Linked DNA regions of Methanococcus maripaludis. The protein of the gene in region 1 binds, or shares a complex with, the protein of each later gene. Links are inferred from orthologs where the notes say so. Each region holds a gene or a part of one and is shown in the gene's direction. Other genes may lie near its edges. The genes, in order: HNP90_RS01910, rpl7ae, HNP90_RS01245, HNP90_RS01260 and rpl18a.

Region 1 (4,917 bases):
ATCCAAAAAATGCCAAAAAATATGGTTGTAAAAGGAAGTAAAGACCATATTGTAACTGAAGGAAATATTATCGATATTGTTGAATATCCAAAATTTGAAGCAATGGAGTGTATCGGGGGAACTGGAGATACATTAACAGGACTTGCTTCTTCATTAATTGCATGCGGATTTAAAAGTGAAAAAGCTGGAATACTTGGATGCAAACTCAATAGAAAATTAGGAGAACTTGTAAAACCAAGGCCAAATACTCAAATTTATGAAATCATTCAAAAAATACCTGATGCTTTAAAAGAATTCGATTTATAAAAAAAGTAAAAAAATTAAATTTGTTTTGCAGCAATATCCCCAACTATTGGGAATCTGTATCTTTCTCCTTGGTAAGCCTTTATCATTCCAACAATCCAGATTATTAATCCGATTAAACTTAAAAGATTGCTTAAAATACCTCCAACCATGGGGACATAACCAGAAATTATATTTAAAACAAATATTGCCCCGAATGCTATTGTGGACTGCATTGCATGGAATTTTACAAAACTGCTTTCTTTTTCAAGGAGTAATACAATTATTCCCGAAATAAAACCCAAAAGGTATGCCAAAACTGCCGTGTGTGTATCTTTAAGACCAAATAGTGCCATAATCTACCTCTACCATAGTTTAACATCTATATTATCTGTTTGCCGGGAGTAATTATTACTTTTGGTTTGAACTACATCAAAAATTAATATCAATAGAAAAGTTTATATATGAAAACACCTTATTTCATTTTGCTTCGAAAAGCATTGGAAATTAGGGCAGTGGCTCAGCCTGGTTAGAGTGCTCGGCTGATAACCGAGTGGCCCGGGGTTCGAATCCCCGCTGCCCTACTTCTTTTTATTTTAGGAAAATTAATTTGTATATTTAAATATATAAGTAATTAAAAAAGGTTATTTATTAAATTTAGAAAGTTCCATCCTAAGTTTCAGGTTTTCGTTGAAGTTAACTATATCTCCGTGAGTTTTTTCGATTAAACTTCTTGAAACATCCTGTTTTCTTCTAAGTCCATCAATTACATGGTAGTTATCAAATTCCATCAAAAAGTCGTAAATATTTTCCATATATTCAAAATAAAGTTCTGCTTTTGTTTTTTCATCTTTTCGAATCGATTCAAGAATTATTCTTCTAAGTTCACCGATAACGTCGCACAATCCCAAAATATAGTTTTCTTCTAAGATGTTTTCAAAATCAGAAAACCCCAAAATTTTGTTTTCGAAAATTATCGAATGGTAAACTCTTGCTTCAACATACTCCTGTTCTGGAGTTCCCCGATATTTTTGGAATTCAAAGTGATCTTCTGAAAAGTTTTTTAATTCTTTTAATTTTTCTTCGATATCTGAAAAATCCACCATTTCCCCTTTCTGTATTCTTCTAATAATCAGTCCAGAATCTTTTACAATTTCCCTTGAAATCTTCAAAATTTTTTCCCGCGTATTATTCTTTTTTTCGAAGAATTCTATTAAATAAGAACTATTTTTCACATAATCACCCTTTTTTATTAACCAAATACAATAATAACTAAAAATATTTCTTTTTTAAAATAAATACTGATTTAGTCAGTTGTGGAGTTAACTATATATATTGTAATGATTAATGTTTGTAGGCAACTATGTGGAAGACCTGAAAAGGCGTAAGCCATTAATAGGTTGCTTTGTTTTTAAAAAAACTTAACAAACACTTCAAAAAACGACTAGTTCTACGCGAATAAAACACGGGAATTCTAGTTAACTATCATAGGAGGTTATACTATGGGTATGAAAAAAAGCAGACCTCGTAGAGGTTCCCTAGCATTTAGCCCAAGAAAAAGAGCTAAGAAATTAGTTCCTAAAATCAGATCATGGCCTGCAGATAAAAAAGTAGGGCTCCAAGCATTCCCTGTATACAAAGCAGGAACAACACATGCTTTATTGATCGAAAATAACCCAAAAAGTCCAAACAATGGTCAGGAAGTATTTACACCTGTAACCGTATTAGAAACACCGGACGTTACCGTAGCAGGAATCAGACTCTACGAAAAAACAACCAAAGGGTTAAAAGCATTAACTGAAGTATGGGCTGAACAGTTAGACAACGACTTAGGAAGAAAATTAACTTTAGTTAAGAAAGAAGAGAAAAAAACTGCTGATGCTTTAGACGCAGTTTTAGAAAAAGCTACAGAAGTAAGAGTTATTGTTCACACAAACCCAAAAACTACAGGAATACCAAAGAAAAAACCTGAAGTTGTTGAAATCAGAATTGGTGGATCATCAGTTGCTGAAAGATTAGCTTACGCTAAAGAAATCTTAGGCAAAACACTCGCAATTAGCGATGTATTTGAAGCTGGAGAAATTATCGATACTTTAGCAATTACTAAAGGTAAAGGATTCCAAGGATCAGTTAAAAGATGGGGAATCAAAGTTCAATTTGGAAAACACCAAAGAAAAGGTGTTGGTAGACACACAGGTTCAATCGGTCCATGGAGACCAAGAAGAGTTATGTGGACTGTACCATTACCTGGTCAGATGGGTTTCCACCAAAGAACTGAATACAACAAAAGAATCTTAAAATTAGGCAGCGAAGGCGCTGAAATTACACCTAAAGGCGGATTCTTAAACTACGGTGCTGTTAAAAACGGCTACGTTGTAGTTAAGGGAACTGTTCAAGGTCCTGCAAAAAGATTAGTAGTTTTAAGAGGATCTGTAAGAGCTGCTGAAGACAAATTCGGCTTACCAGAAGTTGCTTACATCAGTACAGAATCCAAACAAGGAAACTAATTACTCAAAAACACGAGCAGGTGTTAACTTATGAATGTTAAAGTTTACAATTTAGATGGTTCTGAAAAGGGAGATATCGAATTACCCGCTGTATTTGAAACTGAATACAGACCAGATTTAATCAAAAGGGCAGTAATCTCATCATTAACCGCAAAATTACAACCAAAAGGTTGCGATGCATTTGCAGGTTACAGAACTTCAGCAAAATCAATCGGAAAAGGACACGGTAAAGCTAGAGTTAGAAGAACCGCACAAGGTGCTGGTGCATTCGTTCCTCAAGCAGTTGGTGGAAGAAGAGCTCACCCTCCAAAAGTTGAAAAAATCTTATTCGAAAGAATAAACAGAAAAGAAAAATTAAAAGCATTAGCAAGCGCTATTGCTGCTTCAGCAATTCCAGAAATTGTTTCAGCAAGAGGCCACAAAATCGAAGGTGTTCCTTCATTACCTTTAGTTGTTAACGCAGACTTTGAAAGCCTTGCTAAAACAAAAGAAGTTTTAGAGGTTTTTAAAACTTTAAAATTAGATGCTGATTTAGCAAGAGCTAAAGACGGTATTAAAATTAAAGCTGGAAGAGCTAAATTAAGAGGCAGAAAATACAAAAAACCAAAAAGTGTTTTGGTTGTTGTAGGCGATGCATGTGAAGCAATTGCTGCATCAAGAAATCTCGCAGGTGTAGATGTAATTACAGCTAATGACTTAAGCGCAATACACATTGCACCAGGAACAATGGCTGGAAGATTAACACTCTGGACTGAAAATGCCATTGAAAAAATAAACGGAAGATTTTAAGCTCAATACGAGGTGAATGGCATGGATGCCTTTGATGTTATAAAAACACCAATCGTTAGTGAAAAAACAATGAAACTCATTGAAGAAGAAAACAGATTGGTATTTTACGTTGAAAGAAAAGCAACAAAAGCAGACATTAGAGCAGCAATCAAAGAATTGTTCGATGCTGAAGTTGCAGATATAAACACAAGCATTACTCCAAAAGGAAAGAAAAAAGCATACATTACGTTGAAATCTGAATACAACGCTGGAGAAGTAGCTGCAAGTTTAGGAATCTACTAATTCGATTTAAGAAAACACTATTAAATAATATGGTGATATAATGGGTAAAAGACTGATTTCCCAGAATAGAGGACGAGGGACTCCAAAATACAGATCCCCAACTCATAAAAGAAAAGGTGCAGTTAAATACAGAAGTTACGACGAAATGGAAAAGGACGGAAAAATCCTCGGAACCGTTGTTGATATCTTACACGACCCAGGAAGATCTGCACCAGTAGCAAAAGTAAGATTTGCTAACGATGAAGAAAGATTAGTATTAATTCCAGAAGGAATTCAGGTTGGAGAAGAGATTGAATGCGGTATCAGCGCAGAAATCAAACCGGGAAACGTTTTACCACTTGGTGAAATCCCAGAAGGTATTCCAGTATACAACATTGAAACCATCCCTGGAGATGGCGGTAAATTAGTAAGATCTGGCGGATGCTACGCACACGTTGTTTCACACGATGTTGGAAAAACAATCGTAAAATTACCTTCAGGCTTTTCAAAAGTTCTAAACCCTGCATGTAGGGCAACAGTTGGTGTTGTTGCAGGTGGTGGAAGAAAAGAAAAACCATTTGTTAAAGCAGGTAAAAAACACCATTCATTAAGCGCTAAAGCTATTGCATGGCCAAAAGTTAGAGGTGTTGCAATGAACGCTGTAGATCACCCTTACGGTGGTGGAAGACACCAGCACTTAGGAAAACCATCAAGCGTTTCAAGACATACCTCCCCAGGTAGAAAAGTAGGACATATCGCTTCAAGAAGAACCGGTAGGAAATAATAACTTAAGCTATCTCTTTAAATTTTAAAGGTGAAAACATGGCCAGACAAAAAAAATATAGTGGCAAAGGTGGCGCAAGAAAGAAGAATAAACAAAAACAAAGTGTAGCACCAAGAAGAAGAGTAGAATTCAAATACAAAGGTTTCACTTTGGAAGAACTTCAAGAAATGCCTATCAAAAAATTCATGGAAATTGTTCCTTCAAGACAGAGAAGAACAATGCTCAGAGGAATTACCCCTAACCAAAGAAAATTGGTTATGAAAATTAAAAAAGCTAGAAGATTAACAAACAGAG
Region 2 (5,017 bases), on another replicon or contig:
ATTGTTCCGCCAGCACCAATCATTGCATCGGAATAATAAAGTAAAGATATTGCATCAATTGTTTTTGGAACCGTTACGCCCATTGATACGTATTTTTCCCTTTGGTCTTCGTCTCTTGGAAATGCAACAATATTGCAGTCCATCTGACTTTTTAATTTTTCAATAATCATTGGAATTATGTCTTTTTTTCCGTTACAGTACGAAGAATTGGGTCTTGGTCTCATTATTGCCAAAGGCAGTGATTCATCGATATTTAATTTTTCCTTTATCGATTCATCAATTGAAAATGAAGAATTTAACCTCGAATTAACATTAGAAACTTCACAAGTTCCTGCAAAAGAATCAATGTATTTTCCAAATGAACTTCCGTTTAAAACTAACTTTGTACCTTCCGGACATATTACGTCGTCCACAAGAGGAACCGTTAATCTGTTCTGTGCACTTGCGTGTTCATTGTCTAAAACAAATATTGAATGGATATTCATTCCAAATGATACTCTTGGAAGTTCCACAGAGTGTTTTGCAATTGCAATTTTTGGGTCCAATTTTTTTGCAATTTTTGTGAGTTCAATTACCCTTTTTGAAGAATTTATAAGCTTTTCTTCTAGCGAATCCGCATGATTTCCCACAGAAATATAATCATAACCATAAATGTCGATTAAATCTTCTAAACTCTGGAATTTTCTTGCAGTAATGTAGTATTCAATTCCTTCCCGATTGAATTTGTCAATCAATTGCGAAAAGTAATGAATATGAGGGGAATTTGTTAAATCGATCCATACATCCATAAAATCACCAATATATCTCTACTGGATCACTAAAATAATTCTATTTAGTAATGAGGTTAAATCAAAAAGTTCTTAATAAAGTAGTACTGTTTTATATATAACTATTGGTATTTGAAATTTATTATCTTTTGTATGGGAGATTATGATTGTTGTAGGGATTGATCACGGCACATCCGGAATTACCGCATGTGTGATGGAAAACAAAACTGTAAAATCTATTTTTAAGATGAAAAGAACTGAAATTAACGAAAATTCTTTTTTAAAAGAACTTGAAAAACATGTGAATTTAAATGACATCGATTTGATGGGCGTATGCTACTCGATGGGTGACGGAATAGATAAAATAACAGATATAAAAAAAGTTGAAAATAGGGGAGTAATAAACCTCGAAGGGATTGGAAAAAAGGTTGGTGGCGGAACGAAAGTTTATGATGAAATAAAATCATCAAATATTCCCGCAGTTGTCATTCCTGGACTTCATAAGGGCGTAAAAAGTATGGATGAAAGATTTAACGCCCTTTTTTCGCATATTGCATCTCCAGAAAAAATATCCATCTGCTACAATGCATACAAAACATTTGGCTTTGAAAATTTCATTCTTTCAGACATTTCTTCAAATACGGTTACGCTTTTGATAAAAAATGGTAAAATATTTGGCGGATTTGATGCATGCGTTGGTGCTGTTGGAATATTACATGGACCAATTGATTTAGAATTAATTAGAAATATCGATTCGAAAAAAATTACTGCAAATGAGGCTTTTTCAAAAGCGGGAGTTGTTAAAATTACAGATTCATACAAAGGCGTTGAAGATACGAAATTTGAAATTATGAGTAACTACAAAAAAGATAAAAAATGCACCTTAGCAGTTGATTCACTTGTTTTAAGCGTTTCTATGGAAATAAATTCTTTAATGTTTTTAAATCACGACAAAAATGTAGTTCTTGCAGGTTCCATTGGAACTTGGAAAAATCCAAATATTTCCGAAATGATAAAAGAAAATATCGATGGAAATGTTCTTGTTTTAGATGGGGACAGTGGTGCAGTCGGCAGTGCAATGATTGCAGAGGATATATTAAATGGTAAAAGGGAAATTCTAGGAATATCAGTTGATTTTTAAATTTTCTAAATTTTTAGACTTCATACCATAACTATTATATACCACTTTTCGATATATGGTAGTTGCCGCTCTTTTAAAACCATGATGATATGAGTGGGCGCCATCCGGATAAAAAAATTTTTTTAAGTGATGAAGGAGGTCATAATATGGCTGTATATGTTAAATTTGAAATATCACAAGAACTCGAAGAAAAAACTGCAGAAGTAGTTGCTAACGCTGAAAAAATCAAAAAAGGCGCTAACGAAGTTACAAAAGCAGTAGAAAAAGGAATTGCAAAATTAGTTGTAATCGCACAAGATGTACAACCTGAAGAAATCGTTGCACACATTCCAGTAATCTGCGACGAAAAAGGAATTGCATACTCATACAGTTCAACAAAAGAAGCTTTAGGAAAAGCTGCTGGTTTAGAAGTACCTACATCAGCTATTGCAGTTGTTGCTGAAGGAAGCGCTGACGAATTAAAAGATTTAGTTGAAAAATTAAATGGATTAAAAGCATAATTTTAGCAGCTAACAATAAATAAAATCAGGTGATTTAAATGGCTGATGATATGGTATACCAGGAAGCAGTGGCTGCTGAAGTTATCCAAATCAACGGAAGAACAGGAGTTACTGGTGAAATTTTCCAAGTAAGATGCAAAATCTTAGGTGGAAAAGACACAGGAAGGATCTTAACAAGAAACGTGAAAGGACCTGTTAAATTAGGCGACTTCATCATGTTAAGAGAAACCGAAAGAGAAGCAAAACAACTCGGTAAAAGAAGAAAATAATTCCCGCTAGGTGATTACAATGGAATGGAAAACATGTAGCTTTTGTGAAGGCACAATTGAACCTGGATGCGGAAAAAAATACGTTAAAAAAGACGGTTCAGTTATGCACTTCTGTTCATCAAAGTGTGAAAAGAACTTCAAACTCGGAAGAGTTGGAAGGAAAGTAAAATGGACTAACACTTTCAAAAGAATTAACAGAGGACAATAAATCCTCCAAATCTTTTTTAATATTTGTTTTAAATTAAAACTGGCTTTTTTGGAAAATATTTTAAAAATTTAAAAAAAGAAATGAAATTTTTAGTTATTCTATTGTTATTTTATAGATTTTAGTGTTTGTTGAGCTTTCACGTCCTTCCCATGAACGGTAGTAATCAAATGTTATTTCAACTTCTCCAGATTCTGTTGCATTAAAAGTCCACTCGTGAACTCCGCCTGCACCAACTACGCCTTCTTCTACGTTGTTTTGAATGTACTCATCAGACAACAATTCTATTTTACTATCGTCATTTATTGTATAATTCCACGTGTAGCCTGTTGTCGGGTTTTCATCAAGTTTTATAGTCATATTTTCCCCCAAAACCATCTTTTCTTCAGTAGTTTCTACTTCAACATCTGAAGTATCTTCTACTGATTCAATGTAAGGTTCATAATAAGGATATTCATATTTTGGCAAATTAATTGTTTTTACGGTTTCCCAAGTATTTTCATCAATTACGTGTATTTCGTAATTTGAAAACGTGTAGAGATAGACTCCAATATACAAAGACCTTAAAACACTGTAGTCTTTGAAAACGTCATCTTTAACCATTTTAATTCCATTTTCATTAACTTCGAAAGCGTATGCGTGGCTTCCTGCCGGAAGTACGAGTATTTCTTTTTCAGAATCCCACAAAAATGCGTGGTGTTCGTATAGTGCAGTTGACCAGTACTCGTTTAATGAATATTTCGAAAGTTCCATTGGGTTTTCAAAGTCAGATATGTCAAATAATGAAATTTTTACCATATTTGAATCATCTTTTCCAATTCCAATTAATTTATTGTTCCCAATTGGATGTAAATAAGTAGAATATCCCGGAATTTTTAGTTCACCGAGTACTTCCGGATTTTTTGGATCTTCTAAATCAATTACAAGTAAAGGATCAGTTTCTTTATAAGTTACAATGTAGGCTTTATCCCCGATAAACCTTGCAGAGTATATCCGTTCCCCTTTTTCAAGTTCGGTCACTTTTCCAACGATTTCCATGTTTTCGTCAAATACATAAATGTTATTTGTTTGAATATCCCTGTATCTCCAGTCGTTTCCGATTGTTGTTGCAATTCTTAAATTTCCATTGTATTCATCCATTGAAAAGCTGTTTAAAATGGTTCCAGGAACTTTTCCGCTTGTTAATTCAAAACTTTCGAGGTTTATTTTTACAATGCCTGTTCCCTCAAGTTCTTCCCAGTTTTCATTTAAATATAATTCATAATCATTTTCAATTTCATTTTCCAGATTATTCATTTCTTCTGAAGATAATGTTTTTAAATAATCTTCAAGAGTTTCCGTCATCTGTAAGTATTTTGCACTGTCTCCAAAGTCAGTGTTTGAAAATATTCGATCAAGTTTGTCAGATACTTCTTTTGGGAAATATTTATCGCTATTTTTCCATATGAAATCCATCATTAGTTTATCTTCATTGTAATCCAGTTCATAAGCAAAATAAATGTTTTTTTCTGAAACATAGACCGTATTACTGTATGAACCAACTAAAGCTACCGTGTTTTCAATATCTCCGCTTTCAATGTCCATTGATGAAATAATATAGGTTGATTCAAACCTAGGGTAGATAATATCTGGAATTACTGGAATGTATATATCATCATAGCCAATTTTAACGTTATTCCAGATTATCGGCCCATTTATTCCGTATTCCTGAACTATTAAATATAATTCTCCGTCAATTAATCTTGAATCAACATAAGATTCGTTTAAATATTTTGCCCATATTAATTCAGGCGTTCTTGGATTTGAAATATCGTAATTTTTAATTCCATCATAAGTAATTACAATTAAATTATCCCCATCAAGGTAGAGATTTCCACCTTCCGAGATATTTCCAATTATTTGAGCTGTTTCTGCAGGCAATGCATCGATTACATAGGTACTCTGGCCCCAGTATGAACTTGACCATACTGGAGCTTGGGTTGTATAAAATATAAAGTCCCCATTGGTTTTTACAATGTCAGCTTCATCAACACCAATTACCTGAACATTTGTTTGAGAATATCTCTCTTCAGAATAACCCTGCACTCCTGAATCGGTATCGTAAGCAATTTCAGATGTTACAGCATATTCTTTCA
Region 3 (5,031 bases), 110 kb from region 1 along the record:
GTTAGTTGTAAGAGACGTATTAAAATACGCTGACAACGCAAGAGAAGCTAAAAAAATTATCCAAACGGGAAAAATCTTAATCGATGGATTAAAAAGAAAGGAATACAAACACCCTGCTGGATTAATGGATGTTTTATCAATCCCTGAAATGGATGAAAACTACCTTGTATTATTTGACGAAAGCGGAAGAATCAGCTTGAAAAAAACTGACAAAACCGATGCAAAATTATGCAAAATCGTGAACAAAACTGTTATAAAAGGCGGTCACATTCAATTAAACCTTCACGATGGTAGAAACCAGATTGTAAAAGTTTCAGACGCTACAAAAGCTGAAGAAGATGTTTACAAAACAGGAGACAGCGTTTTAGTTTCAATTCCAGAACAGTCAATTGTTGGACATGTTGCATTCGGCGAAGGAAAATTAGCATACGTAACTGGCGGTAAACACGTTGGAGAATTTGCTAAAATCGTTGAAGTGGAAAACAGAGCATTGTACTCAGATATTGTAACTTTAGAAAACAAAGATGGCGAGAAATTTAAAACCGTTAAGCCTTACGTATTTATCGTAGGTCAAGACGAGCCAGTAATTTCGATGTAATGCCCATAAAATTAGAGGAGGACGAAACATGTCATTCCAAGAAGTTTGGGAAAAAGAACCTATGAAAAAACCAAGAATCCAAAAAGTCACAGTAAACTTCGGTGTAGGTGAAGCTGGAGATAGGTTAACAATAGGTGCAAAAGTTATTGAAGAACTCACTGGCCAATCACCAGTAAGGACTTTAGCTAAACAGACAAACCCTGCATTTGGTATCAGAAAAAAGTTACCAATTGGATTAAAAGTAACATTAAGAGGAAAGAACGCTGAAGAATTCCTCGGAAATGCATTCAGTGCATTTAAAACATGTGGTAAAGTACTCTATGCGTCATCATTTGATCAGGTTGGAAACTTCTCATTTGGTGTTCCTGAACATATTGACTTCCCAGGTCAAAAGTACGACCCATCAATTGGAATCTATGGTATGGATATCTGTGTAACCTTTGAAAAATCAGGATACAGAGTAAAATCCAGAAAAGTTAAAAGAAGCCACATTCCAAAGAAACACTTAGTTACCAAAGACGAAGCTATCGAATACATCCAAGCTAAATTCGATACTGAAGTAGTCAGGGAATAAGGTGAAAGAATGACAAAAACACCATTTAAGACAAAATTCGGCCAAGGTTCTAAAGTTTGCAAAAGATGCGGAAGAAAAGGGCCAGGAATTATCAGAAAATACGGATTAAATTTATGCAGACAATGCTTCAGAGAATTAGCACCAAAATTAGGATTTAAAAAGTACGATTAAGGACAAGGAGGTAACAATATGAGTTTAATGGACCCTCTTGCAAACGCATTAAACCACGTATCCAACTGCGAAAGTGTGGGTAAAAACGTAGCTTACTTGAAACCTGCTTCAAAATTAATTGGAAGAGTTCTAAATGTTATGCAGGATCAAGGATACATTGGAAACTTCGAATACATTGAAGACGGAAAAGCGGGTGTCTACAAAGTTGATTTAATCGGACAAATCAACAAGTGTGGAGCTGTAAAGCCTAGATTCGCAGTTAAAAACCATGACTTCGAAAAATTCGAAAAGAGATACTTACCAGCTAAAGGTTTCGGATTGTTAATCGTAAGTACCCCAAAAGGATTAATGACACATGACGAAGCTAGAAACGCTGGAGTAGGTGGAAGATTAATTTCCTACATATACTAAGGACATTATGGAGGTATTCTTATGCCAGTTGCAGCTTTAATAAGGGAAGAAATCGAAATTCCTGAAAACGTCAACGTTGAAGTTAACGGCAGCACAGTTGCTGTTAAATCAGGTGCAAAAGAACTTAAAAGAGATTTGTTGTACCCTGGAATCGAAATAAGCACAGAAGACGGAAAAGTTGTTATTGAGTGTACATTCCCAAGAAAAGCACAAACTGCAATTGTTGGAACCTACAGATCACACATTCAAAACATGATCACAGGTGTTACTGACGGATTTGAATACAAATTAGTAATCAGATACGCTCACTTCCCAATGAAAGTTAGTGCTAAAGGAAACACTGTAACCATTGACAACTTCTTAGGAGAAAAATACACCAGAACTGCTAAAATCATGGATGGAGTCACTGTAAAAGTTAGTGGTGAAGAAGTGATTGTAAGTGGAGCTAACAAAGAATTTGTTGGTCAAACCGCTGCAAACATCGAACAAGCTACTAAAGTTAAAGGAAGAGACACAAGAATATTCCAAGATGGCATCTACATTGTAGAAAAAGCAGGCAAGGTATTATAAGGTGGTCTCATGAGTGAATTCAAAAGATTAATGAGATTAAAACTCAAAATGAAACAGAAAAGACCTGAATTTAAAAGACAGGACTGGTTCAAGTGTTCAAGAATTGGAACTAGCTGGAGAAGACCTTTTGGTAAACACAGCGGTATGAGAATAGGATTGACACATAGGGCTGCTGTTGCTACAGTAGGTTACAGAGGACCTGCTCTTGTTAGAGGTTTACACCCATCAGGCTTACAAGATATTCTTGTTAACAACGTAAAAGAATTAGTTGCAATAAACCCTGAAATTCAAGGTGCAAGAATTGCAGCTACCGTTGGTAAAAGAAAAAGAATAGAAATCGTTAAAAAAGCTAATGAATTAGGAATTAGAGTATTTAACGTATCCAAACAAAAACAGGAAGAATTCTTAAGTTTATAATCTCGCTTAAGATATAAGGTGATATTATGGATGTATCAACCCAAAGAAGAATTGCTGCAGCTGTTTTGGATTGCGGTATCGATAGGGTATGGATTGATCCTGAAAACCTGGAAAAAGTCAAAATGGCCATCACAAAAGATGACATTAGACTTTTAATTAACGATGGAGTCATTGTTAAGAAACAGGAAAAAGGAATCAGTAGCGCTAGGAAAAAAGAAGTTCAAGAACAGAAGAGAAAAGGAAAGAGAAAAGGTCCTGGTTCAAGAAAAGGGGCTAAAGGTGCAAGAACTCCTAAAAAAGAAAAATGGATGAACACCATCAGGCCACTTAGAAAAATGCTGAAAGACTTAAGAGAAAATGAAAAAATCGAAAGATCAGCATACAGAAAACTCTACAGAATGGCTAAAGGTGGCGCATTCAGAAGTAGAAATCACATGAAGTTATACATGAAAGAACACGGAATTTTAGCTGAATAACTCAAATTTAAGGAGGAATGACTATGGCAAAGAACGCCAAATTCAGAGTTCCTTTTAGAAGAAGAAGAGAAGGAAAAACTGATTTCAGACAAAGGTTAGGATTATTATTGTCTGGCAAACCTAGATTAGTTGCGAGAAAATCCTTAAACAATGTGATCGCTCAGCTTATGGCATACGATGAAAAAGGGGACGTTGTTTTAGTTTCAGCACACTCCAGAGAACTCGTTAAAATGGGTTACAAAGGCCACTGCGGAAATTTACCTGCAGCATACTTAACAGGTTTATTGTTAGGTAAAAAGGCTGTTAAAGAAGGAGCAGAAGAAGCTATATTAGACAAAGGTCTTCACAGAGCTACCAAAGGAGCTGCAATTTTCGCTGTTTTAAAAGGCGCACTCGATGCAGGTATGGATATACCTCACGGTGATGAAATCATCGCAGATGAAGAAAGATTAAACGGAACTCACGTTAAAAATTACGCAGAATCTTTAAAAGAAGATGCTGATGCGTACAAAAAACAGTTCTCAAAATACTTAGAAAAAGGATTAAACCCAGAAGACTTGCCAGAACACGTTGAAGAACTGAAAGAAAAAATCCTTAACTTATAAGGTGATATAAATGGCTGAAAAAAAGGCTGAAAAAAGAGCTGAAAAAAGAAAATTCAATACCGAAGCTTGGGAACCAAAAACCCAAATCGGTAGAATGGTTAAGGAAGGAACAATTTCAGACATTAACTACATTATGGATAAAGGTCTTCCCTTATTAGAACCTGAAATTGTTGATGCACTCTTACCCGATCTAGAAGAGCAAGTTTTGGACGTTAAATTGGTTCAAAGAATGCACAAATCTGGAAGAAGAGCAAGATACAGAGCAACTGTTGTTGTAGGTAACAAAAACGGATACGTTGGAGTAGGCATGGGTAAATCAAAAGAAGTTGGCCCTGCTATCAGAAAAGCAATTGCTCACGCAAAATTATCATTAATCAAAGTTAGAATTGGCTGCGGTTCATGGGAATGCGGTTGCGGATACCCTCACTCAATCCCATTCACAGCTAAAGGAGCTTGTGGTAGCGTTAAGGTAGAATTACTTCCTGCACCTAGGGGTGTTGGTTTAGTTGCTGGTAACGTTGCAAAAGCTGTTTTAGGTCTTGCAGGAATAAAAGATGCATGGACTAAAACATTTGGTGACACAAGAACCACATACAACTTTGCTGAAGCTACATTCGATGCATTAAACAACTTAAACTTCGTAAGATGCTTACCTGCACAAAAGGAAAAATTAGGTCTTACAGAAGGAAGAGTACTCTAATTTATTACTTTTTAAGAAAAAAGGTGATTAAAACATGGCTTACGCAGTTGTAAGAGTCAGAGGAAGCGTAGGTGTTAGAGGAAACATCGCAGATACCATGAAGATGTTGAGATTACACCGAGTAAACCACTGTGTTGTAATTCCAGACAATGAACACTACACTGGAATGATAAAAAAAGTTAAAGATTATGTAACCTACGGTGAAATCGATAAAGATACACTCGTAGCTTTAATTCTAAAAAGAGGAAGACTTCCTGGAAACAAAAGATTAACTGAAGAACTCGTAAAAGAGTTAACAGAACTTCCAGTTGAAGAGTTAGCTGAAAAAATAATTGCTGGCGAAATCAAAATAAAAGATACGCCAATCAAACCAGTATTCAGATTACACCCTCCAAGAAAAGGATACGATAGAGCAGGAGTCAAAAAAGGATTCTCAATTGGCGGTGCCTTAGGTTACAGATCTGGTAAAATCAACGATTTATTGAATAAAATGATGTAATTTAAGGTGA
Region 4 (2,684 bases), 110 kb from region 1 along the record:
GAAGAGCAAGATACAGAGCAACTGTTGTTGTAGGTAACAAAAACGGATACGTTGGAGTAGGCATGGGTAAATCAAAAGAAGTTGGCCCTGCTATCAGAAAAGCAATTGCTCACGCAAAATTATCATTAATCAAAGTTAGAATTGGCTGCGGTTCATGGGAATGCGGTTGCGGATACCCTCACTCAATCCCATTCACAGCTAAAGGAGCTTGTGGTAGCGTTAAGGTAGAATTACTTCCTGCACCTAGGGGTGTTGGTTTAGTTGCTGGTAACGTTGCAAAAGCTGTTTTAGGTCTTGCAGGAATAAAAGATGCATGGACTAAAACATTTGGTGACACAAGAACCACATACAACTTTGCTGAAGCTACATTCGATGCATTAAACAACTTAAACTTCGTAAGATGCTTACCTGCACAAAAGGAAAAATTAGGTCTTACAGAAGGAAGAGTACTCTAATTTATTACTTTTTAAGAAAAAAGGTGATTAAAACATGGCTTACGCAGTTGTAAGAGTCAGAGGAAGCGTAGGTGTTAGAGGAAACATCGCAGATACCATGAAGATGTTGAGATTACACCGAGTAAACCACTGTGTTGTAATTCCAGACAATGAACACTACACTGGAATGATAAAAAAAGTTAAAGATTATGTAACCTACGGTGAAATCGATAAAGATACACTCGTAGCTTTAATTCTAAAAAGAGGAAGACTTCCTGGAAACAAAAGATTAACTGAAGAACTCGTAAAAGAGTTAACAGAACTTCCAGTTGAAGAGTTAGCTGAAAAAATAATTGCTGGCGAAATCAAAATAAAAGATACGCCAATCAAACCAGTATTCAGATTACACCCTCCAAGAAAAGGATACGATAGAGCAGGAGTCAAAAAAGGATTCTCAATTGGCGGTGCCTTAGGTTACAGATCTGGTAAAATCAACGATTTATTGAATAAAATGATGTAATTTAAGGTGATTTAATGATTAGAAAAAGCAAAAAAATCACGAAAATGAGAGGCTCCAGAACCTGCGGATATGGAGAAGCTAAAAAACATAGAGGCGCTGGCCACAGAGGTGGTAGGGGTAACGCTGGTCACCAGAAACATAAATGGTTGTCAGTCTGTAAATTCAATCCTGATTACTTCGGTAAATACGGATTCAACAGAAACCCCGGCCTTATAAAACAGTTAGAAACTATTAACATTGGAGAATTGGAAGAATACATCTTAAAATACAAAGATGCATTCCAAGTAGAAGATGGAAAAGTTGTAGTTGATGCTACCGAAATCGGATACGAAAAAGTTCTCGGAAAAGGAAGAATCTCAACCGCAATGGTTGTAAAAGCAGTTGAATTCTCTGAAGGAGCTAAAGAAAAAATTGAGGCTGCCGGTGGAGAATTTGTTGAATTATAATTCAATTAAGAACCACTTACTTCATTTAATCCTGCTTTTTCTTATTTTTGATAGTGGATACTATGAAAATCCAAATCAAATAACTACTCATTTTTTAGAATATTTTGTAGATGCGAAAACTATATCCAATACTTTTTCCAAAAATTATCTTAATGATTATATTTGATAAAAAATTTCGTGTTTTTATCATTTATTGAAATTTATAATGTTTATTCCAAGGTGAGAATTTGGAAAGTTTTCTATTAAAAATAAAACCTATACTTGAGTTAATTCCTGAAGTAAAAAGACCGTTAAAAGAAATTTCATTTAAAGAAAAATTACAATGGACTGCACTTGTGCTTGTACTCTACTTTATTTTGGGTACAATTGATATTTACACTGGCGGTTCAGAAATGCCTGCAATATTTGATTTCTGGCAAACAGTTACTGCTTCAAAAATGGGTACTTTGATCACCCTTGGTATCGGGCCAATTGTAACTGCAGGGATTATCATGCAGCTTTTGGTTGGATCTGAAATTATAAGTCTGGACCTATCAAAACCGATGAATAGAGCATTGTTCCAAGGTTTACAAAAGTTATTTGGTATAGCACTATGTTTCCTCGAAGCTTTAATGTTTGTTGGAGCAGGTGCGTTTGGTACACTAACTCCACTTTTAATGGTTATATTGGTACTGCAACTTGCACTTGGTGCTATATTAATTATTTATCTTGATGAAATTGTTTCAAGATACGGTATCGGTTCAGGTATCGGTCTTTTCATTGCGGCAGGAGTTTCACAAACAATATTTGTAGGAACTTTTGGTGCAGAAGGGTACTTATGGAAATTCTTCAGTGCAATGACTGTTGGAAGTTTATGGACTGCATTGGAATATATTTTACCAATACTCGGTACAATACTTGTATTCCTGGTTGTAGTTTACGTTGAAAGTATCAGAGTTGAAATTCCTCTCGCACATGGAAGAGTAAAAGGTGCAGTTGGAAAATACCCGATAAAATTCATTTATGTTTCAAACTTGCCAGTTATCCTTGCTGCAGCATTGTTTGCAAACATCCAGCTCTGGGGGATGTTTTTAGAAAAAATGGGTTTCCCAATTCTTGGACATTATACGAGCGGTAGGGCAACTGATGGGCTTGCATACTACTTCTCAACACCATATGGAATCTCAAGCTTAATTGCAGACCCACTTCATGCGGTATTTTACACAATAATGATGATAATATTCTGTATATTGTTTGGTCTTTTCTGGGTTGAAACATCTGGACTCGATGCAAAATCAATGGCCA
Region 5 (4,816 bases), on another replicon or contig:
TACCTTTTACGATATCCAATCGTTCTATTCTTATTATAGCTTCGATTTTTTTCATTTGAACACCCCTTCGTGTCTTAGATATTTTTTAAAATTGATAAAGTGATAATCATAATGCGCATATGAAATTTCGATTTTTTAAGGACATTTAATATTTTTGTAAATAGGGGTATATTACCTTATTTTTCAATAAGGTAATTCGGTTATTTGGTTTTTAATAGTTTTTAATGGTTTTTTGGCTATTTTAAGGTTAATGGTGCGATATAGTGATTTGGTTGGTGCGTTTCGGAAGGAACCGGAATTCCTTTTCCGATAATAATACATGAGTTATCCTGATATATAAAGATAATTTAAATCTAAAAATTTAAATCTTTTTTAATCCAAATAGTCCGATAAAGGGATATATTTTGCAAATAAAAGAAGAATCTAAGGAGTTTAAAAAATTAAAAAAAGAAATTTATTCTCTTACAACCATTGTACCTACACCATCTTCGGTAAAAATTTCCAGAAGAACTGCGTGAGGTGTTTTTCCATTCACAATGTGCACACTTTGGACCCCTTTGTCAAGTGCATTGATGCATGCTTCGATTTTTGGGATCATTCCACCAGTAATCAGTCCTCTTTCAATCATACCTTCGATTTGCGAAATTGTTAATTTCCTGTGAAGGGTGGATGGATCTTTTATATCGTCCATTATTCCATCAACGTCTGTGACCATTATTAGCTTTTCAGCGTTCATTGCACCGGCAATATCTCCTGCAGCAATGTCTGCGTTTAAATTTAAATCATTTCCTTGGTGATCAACACCGATCGGGGAAATTACTGGGATATACCGTTTTTCAACTAATATATCTATTAACTTAGTGTCTACGTGTTCAACTTCCCCAACCATTCCAAGATCTACTTCGATTTTTTGACTGTCTTTCATTAAATACTGGATTTTTTTCTTTGCTTTGATCAGTTGACCTGATTTTCCAGATAAACCAACAGCTTTTCCACCATATAATTCTAATTTTGATACGATATCGCCGTTTATCTTACCTATAAGTACCATTTTAACAATTTCGAGTGTTTCTTCGTCAGTTACACGAAGCCCATGTATAAATTCTGGAGTTTTTCCCATTTTTTCCATCGCTCGATTGATTTCTGGGCCCCCGCCGTGTACTACTATCGGGTTTATGCCGACATATTTCAAAAGTACGAGGTCTTTTGCGATCCAGTTCTTTGCCTGCTCGTTTACCATGGCATGGCCGCCATACTTAATTAAAACCTTCTGATCGTGGAATTTACAGATGTAAGGCAGGGCTTCTATTAAAATTTCAGCTTTTGTGTATTCTTCCATGTATACCCGCTCACCAAAATATTTAAATATTGTTTTTTCATATTCTATATGATTTAATATTTATACATTTTTTAATCCATGCGGAGGTGCAGATTATGGAAGAAGAAAGAATATATACAATTCCTTTGAGAGACGTAACAAACAAAAGCCCTACAACAAAAAGAGCTCCAAGAGCTATACGGGCAATTAGGGAGTTCTTAAAGAAACACATGAAGTCAGACATTATAAAACTTGACAATTCGATCAATGAAAAAGTATGGGAAAGAAGTTTAAACAAAATCCCTGCTAAAGTTAGAGTTAAAGTTGTAAAAGAAGGAGATGTTGTTAAAGCAACATTAGTAGAATAATCTACCTGCTTCTTTCTCTAGAAACACTGTGGTACTATGATAATGAAAACATATTTTTCTGGAGTGTCCACACTAGGAGTACATTCACTCGCAACTGAAGACTATGGGTTTTTTCCTCTTTCAGTTGATCAAAAAACGATGGAACGTATGAAAAACGTACTCGACATTCCTGCAACTCAATTAAACATTTCAAACAGCTCTTTAATAGGCTCCTTATGTGTTGGAAACTCCAACGGACTTTTAGTACCTGACATAACGACTGAAAAAGAAGTTGAATTAATTAAAATGTTTTTAAAAGAAAACAGTCTGGATGTTAATTTAGAAAGACTTAAAGCTAAAAACACGGCATTTGGTAACTTAATATTAACTAACAACAAAGGATGCATAATTTCGGAAGAATTATCCAGATTTAGAAAAACTATTGAGGATGTTTTGGACGTAGAATCCGGAGTAGGAAACTATGCTGAACTCCCAACAGTTGGTTCAAATGGAGTTGCAACCGATAAAGGATGCCTGGTTCACCCACTAACTGATGAATTAGAATTAGAATGGATTCAAAACATTTTAAGAGTGGACTACGTTGAAAGGGGCACTGCAAATAGGGGTGTAACTTCAGTTGGCGCGTGCATTCTAGCAAACTCTAAAGGAGCTGTTGTCGGAGGCGACACGTCAGGTCCTGAAATCTTAAAAATTGAAGAAGCTCTAGATTTAATAGATTAATAATTTTTGGTGATATATATGGCAAAAATCATAAGAATTAAAGGAGAAATCCTTGGAAAAGACGAACCAATGGTATTCACAAAAGAATACAACGTTGTAAAAGAAGACGATGCGTTAGAAACCATGTACTCAGAAATGGGTAGCAAACACGCAGTAAAAAGGGCGTACATTAAAATTGTAGAAGTTTCTGAAATCTCAGAAGAAGACGTTCAAAATCCTATTTTGAAAAAAACACTTGAAATGTACTAATTACCTTACTTTTTTTATATATTGTTTTGATTTCAATTGAAACTATTTTATATAATTTAAACAGAATATAGTTTTTACGATAATATTAACTTGTTTTATTCAGGTGATTTTATGTCTGAAGAAAGAATACAGTTTAACGCCAAAAAAGGAAAATGGTACGTTTCTAAAAAAATTAAAATTGATGAAAATACATCCAATGAAGAAATCGCTAGAGTTTTAGCAGCGATTGAAGAAACACTTTCTGTAAAAATAAAAGATTTTTTGCCATTTGATATGGAAAAACTTGCAAAAATTGCAGATGAAATCTACGAAAAGAAAAAAGGAAGAGTTAGCGAAGAAGATATATCTGGAGCATTAGCAAAATTAAAATCTCCAGCAACTACAAAAAAATTGGGAACAATTGATGAAACAAAAGAAGGAAAAGAAATTTTAAAAAGACTTCTTACGGAAATTGTTTTAGAGAGACTTGGAATAACTTCGAAAATCGAAGCTAAAATGATTGAAAAATACATTGAAAAATCAAAGGCAAAATAAACCTTTAAAACTAAAATAAAACTCTTTTTTTGAAATTTAAAAAAAATTTAAAAAAGTTATTTAATTATTGGAATTCTTTAATGATTTTTCCAATTAATTTGATGCTTGTTTCTTTGTTTGGTCCGATTGGGGATCCAGCAACTACTTGTGTTACACCCATTGCTTCTAAGCCTTTAACTTTTTCTACAACTTCTTCAGGTGTACCGTATAATGCAAATCCTTCTAACATTGCTTCGTCAACGTTTCCGAATGCTGCACCGAAGTTTCCTTCTTTTAATCCTGCTCTGATTGCATCAACTTTAGCAGGGTCAATTCCGTGTCTTTCTAAGATCATAGGAGGTGAACCAGCAGCGATGAATGCTACAACTGGGATTGCTGCTTGTTTAGCTTTGTCTGCTTTTTTGTCTACTGACATGCATGCGTATGCTGCAACGTCAATTTCTGACATGCTTCTTCCTGCTGCTTCTGCTCCTTTTTTAATTAAAGGAACTGCTGCTTCGAAGTCTTTTGGGTTTGAAGCGTTAATTAAAACACCGTCAGCAATTGATCCTGCGGTTTCTAACATTTTTGGGCCTTGTGCTCCCATGTAGATTGGAACTTTTCCTGAAGGTTTAACTGCAAGTTGTGCTCCTTCTTCTAATCTTTTTCCAGCCATTAAAGCTTTCATGTCATCGATTGCTTTGATGATTGTTCCTACAGGTTTTGTCCATTCAATACCTAAAGCATCGAATGTTGCTTTGTCTCCAGGGCCGATACCGAATGTAGCTCTACCGCCGGATAATTCGTCTAATGTAGCCATTGCAGATGCTGCGATTGCAGGGCTTCTTACGTATGGGTTTGTAACACCAGGACCTAACTTGATCTTGTTTGTTGCTGCTGCAAGGTTTCCTAAGGTCATGTATACGTTTCTGTTGTTGTAGTGGTCTGTAATCCAGCAGAATTCAAATCCATTGTCTTCTGCCATTTTAACGTAGTATGCTAGTTTGGTTATTGGTTCGTTTGGAACAAATTCGATACCAAATTTCATTCTGCCACCTTCCTATTTCTAGAGTTTTAATATAACAAGTATAATTACTAATCAGGAATATAATGTACTTTCTATTCTCAATAAATAGAAAATTATATATATATTAAAGAACCTACAGCGAAATTTCGACCAATTAATAAACGTATTATCCAGATTAACGTAGTAATTAGCTATACTCAATTTTATATACGAAAACGCCTAAGTGGAACTTAGAAATTATCCGGTGATATAATGGATTTAACATCCTTTAAGGAAAAACAAATCTCAAAAAAAGAATGCCTTGAGTTGTTTGAAAATACTGAAAACTTTTTTGATGTAATAAAACTCGCAGATTCGCTTAGAAAGGATATCGTTGGAGATACGGTTACTTTTGTAAATAACACAAACATAGAAACCACAAACGTGTGCACAATGGGATGTAAATTCTGTGCATTTAGTGTTTCAAAAAACAGCCCTGACTCATTTAAATTAAGTTCTGATGAAATTGCTAAAAAAGCAGTTGTTGCTAAAAAAGCAGGACTTACCGAAGTTACAATTCACGGTGGAATTCACCCTGACGTTGATACGCACTTTCAAGTTGAAACACTAAATAAAGTAAAT

What was found.
Region 2: HNP90_RS01910 (region 1) and rpl7ae share a complex: the UniProt entries of both Methanocaldococcus jannaschii proteins name them as parts of the 50S ribosomal subunit. The link is inferred for Methanococcus maripaludis from one-to-one orthologs.
Region 3: HNP90_RS01910 (region 1) and HNP90_RS01245 share a complex: the UniProt entries of both Methanocaldococcus jannaschii proteins name them as parts of the 50S ribosomal subunit. The link is inferred for Methanococcus maripaludis from one-to-one orthologs.
Region 4: HNP90_RS01910 (region 1) and HNP90_RS01260 share a complex: the UniProt entries of both Methanocaldococcus jannaschii proteins name them as parts of the 50S ribosomal subunit. The link is inferred for Methanococcus maripaludis from one-to-one orthologs.
Region 5: HNP90_RS01910 (region 1) and rpl18a share a complex: the UniProt entries of both Methanocaldococcus jannaschii proteins name them as parts of the 50S ribosomal subunit. The link is inferred for Methanococcus maripaludis from one-to-one orthologs.

What each region holds. Positions count from the first base shown.
Region 1 is NZ_JACDUL010000001.1:342,597-347,513, forward strand. Bases 933-3,786 are described here. They hold HNP90_RS01910 (50S ribosomal protein L3), read left to right. Parts: upstream 933-1,784; coding sequence 1,785-2,789; downstream 2,790-3,786. Other genes in these bases: HNP90_RS01905 (translin family protein), read right to left, coding at 933-1,517; rpl4p (50S ribosomal protein L4), read left to right, coding at 2,820-3,578; HNP90_RS01920 (50S ribosomal protein L23), read left to right, coding at 3,600-3,786. Outside these bases: HNP90_RS01890 (NAD(P)H-hydrate dehydratase), read left to right, coding at 1-306; HNP90_RS01895 (DUF4870 domain-containing protein), read right to left, coding at 321-638; more of HNP90_RS01905, read right to left, coding at 927-932; more of HNP90_RS01920, read left to right, coding at 3,787-3,860; HNP90_RS01925 (50S ribosomal protein L2), read left to right, coding at 3,901-4,623; HNP90_RS01930 (30S ribosomal protein S19), read left to right, coding at 4,662-4,917. UniProt on the Methanocaldococcus jannaschii protein: One of the primary rRNA binding proteins, it binds directly near the 3'-end of the 23S rRNA, where it nucleates assembly of the 50S subunit.
Region 2 is NZ_JACDUL010000004.1:98,241-103,257, forward strand. What follows is about bases 778-3,731. They hold rpl7ae (50S ribosomal protein L7Ae), read left to right. Parts: upstream 778-2,054; coding sequence 2,055-2,408; downstream 2,409-3,731. Other genes in these bases: HNP90_RS08060 (DUF354 domain-containing protein), read right to left, coding at 778-788; HNP90_RS08065 (methanogenesis marker 12 protein), read left to right, coding at 931-1,908; HNP90_RS08075 (30S ribosomal protein S28e), read left to right, coding at 2,447-2,677; HNP90_RS08080 (50S ribosomal protein L24e), read left to right, coding at 2,697-2,885; HNP90_RS08085 (beta-propeller domain-containing protein), read right to left, coding at 2,979-3,731. In the rest of the region: more of HNP90_RS08060, read right to left, coding at 1-777; more of HNP90_RS08085, read right to left, coding at 3,732-5,017. UniProt on the Methanocaldococcus jannaschii protein: Multifunctional RNA-binding protein that recognizes the K-turn motif in ribosomal RNA, the RNA component of RNase P, box H/ACA, box C/D and box C'/D' sRNAs.
Region 3 is NZ_JACDUL010000001.1:229,959-234,989, forward strand. The notes cover bases 2,064-5,031. They hold HNP90_RS01245 (50S ribosomal protein L18), read left to right. Parts: upstream 2,064-3,240; coding sequence 3,241-3,822; downstream 3,823-5,031. Other genes in these bases: HNP90_RS01230 (50S ribosomal protein L6), read left to right, coding at 2,064-2,324; HNP90_RS01235 (50S ribosomal protein L32e), read left to right, coding at 2,334-2,741; HNP90_RS01240 (50S ribosomal protein L19e), read left to right, coding at 2,768-3,217; HNP90_RS01250 (30S ribosomal protein S5), read left to right, coding at 3,833-4,522; HNP90_RS01255 (50S ribosomal protein L30), read left to right, coding at 4,557-5,021. Outside these bases: HNP90_RS01210 (30S ribosomal protein S4e), read left to right, coding at 1-598; HNP90_RS01215 (50S ribosomal protein L5), read left to right, coding at 627-1,172; HNP90_RS01220 (30S ribosomal protein S14), read left to right, coding at 1,182-1,343; HNP90_RS01225 (30S ribosomal protein S8), read left to right, coding at 1,362-1,754; more of HNP90_RS01230, read left to right, coding at 1,776-2,063. UniProt on the Methanocaldococcus jannaschii protein: This is one of the proteins that bind and probably mediate the attachment of the 5S RNA into the large ribosomal subunit, where it forms part of the central protuberance.
Region 4 is NZ_JACDUL010000001.1:234,026-236,709, forward strand. It holds HNP90_RS01260 (uL15 family ribosomal protein), read left to right. Parts: upstream 1-968; coding sequence 969-1,400; downstream 1,401-2,684. Other genes in the region: HNP90_RS01250 (30S ribosomal protein S5), read left to right, coding at 1-455; HNP90_RS01255 (50S ribosomal protein L30), read left to right, coding at 490-954; secY (preprotein translocase subunit SecY), read left to right, coding at 1,628-2,684. UniProt on the Methanocaldococcus jannaschii protein: Binds to the 23S rRNA.
Region 5 is NZ_JACDUL010000003.1:390,573-395,388, forward strand. Bases 1,287-4,039 are described here. They hold rpl18a (50S ribosomal protein L18Ae), read left to right. Parts: upstream 1,287-2,424; coding sequence 2,425-2,655; downstream 2,656-4,039. Other genes in these bases: argB (acetylglutamate kinase), read right to left, coding at 1,287-1,339; HNP90_RS07400 (50S ribosomal protein L31e), read left to right, coding at 1,435-1,686; HNP90_RS07405 (translation initiation factor IF-6), read left to right, coding at 1,723-2,406; HNP90_RS07415 (DUF2666 domain-containing protein), read left to right, coding at 2,767-3,189; mer (5,10-methylenetetrahydromethanopterin reductase), read right to left, coding at 3,254-4,039. In the rest of the region: HNP90_RS07390 (P-II family nitrogen regulator), read right to left, coding at 1-55; more of argB, read right to left, coding at 455-1,286; more of mer, read right to left, coding at 4,040-4,216; 5-amino-6-(D-ribitylamino)uracil--L-tyrosine 4-hydroxyphenyl transferase CofH, read left to right, coding at 4,448-4,816.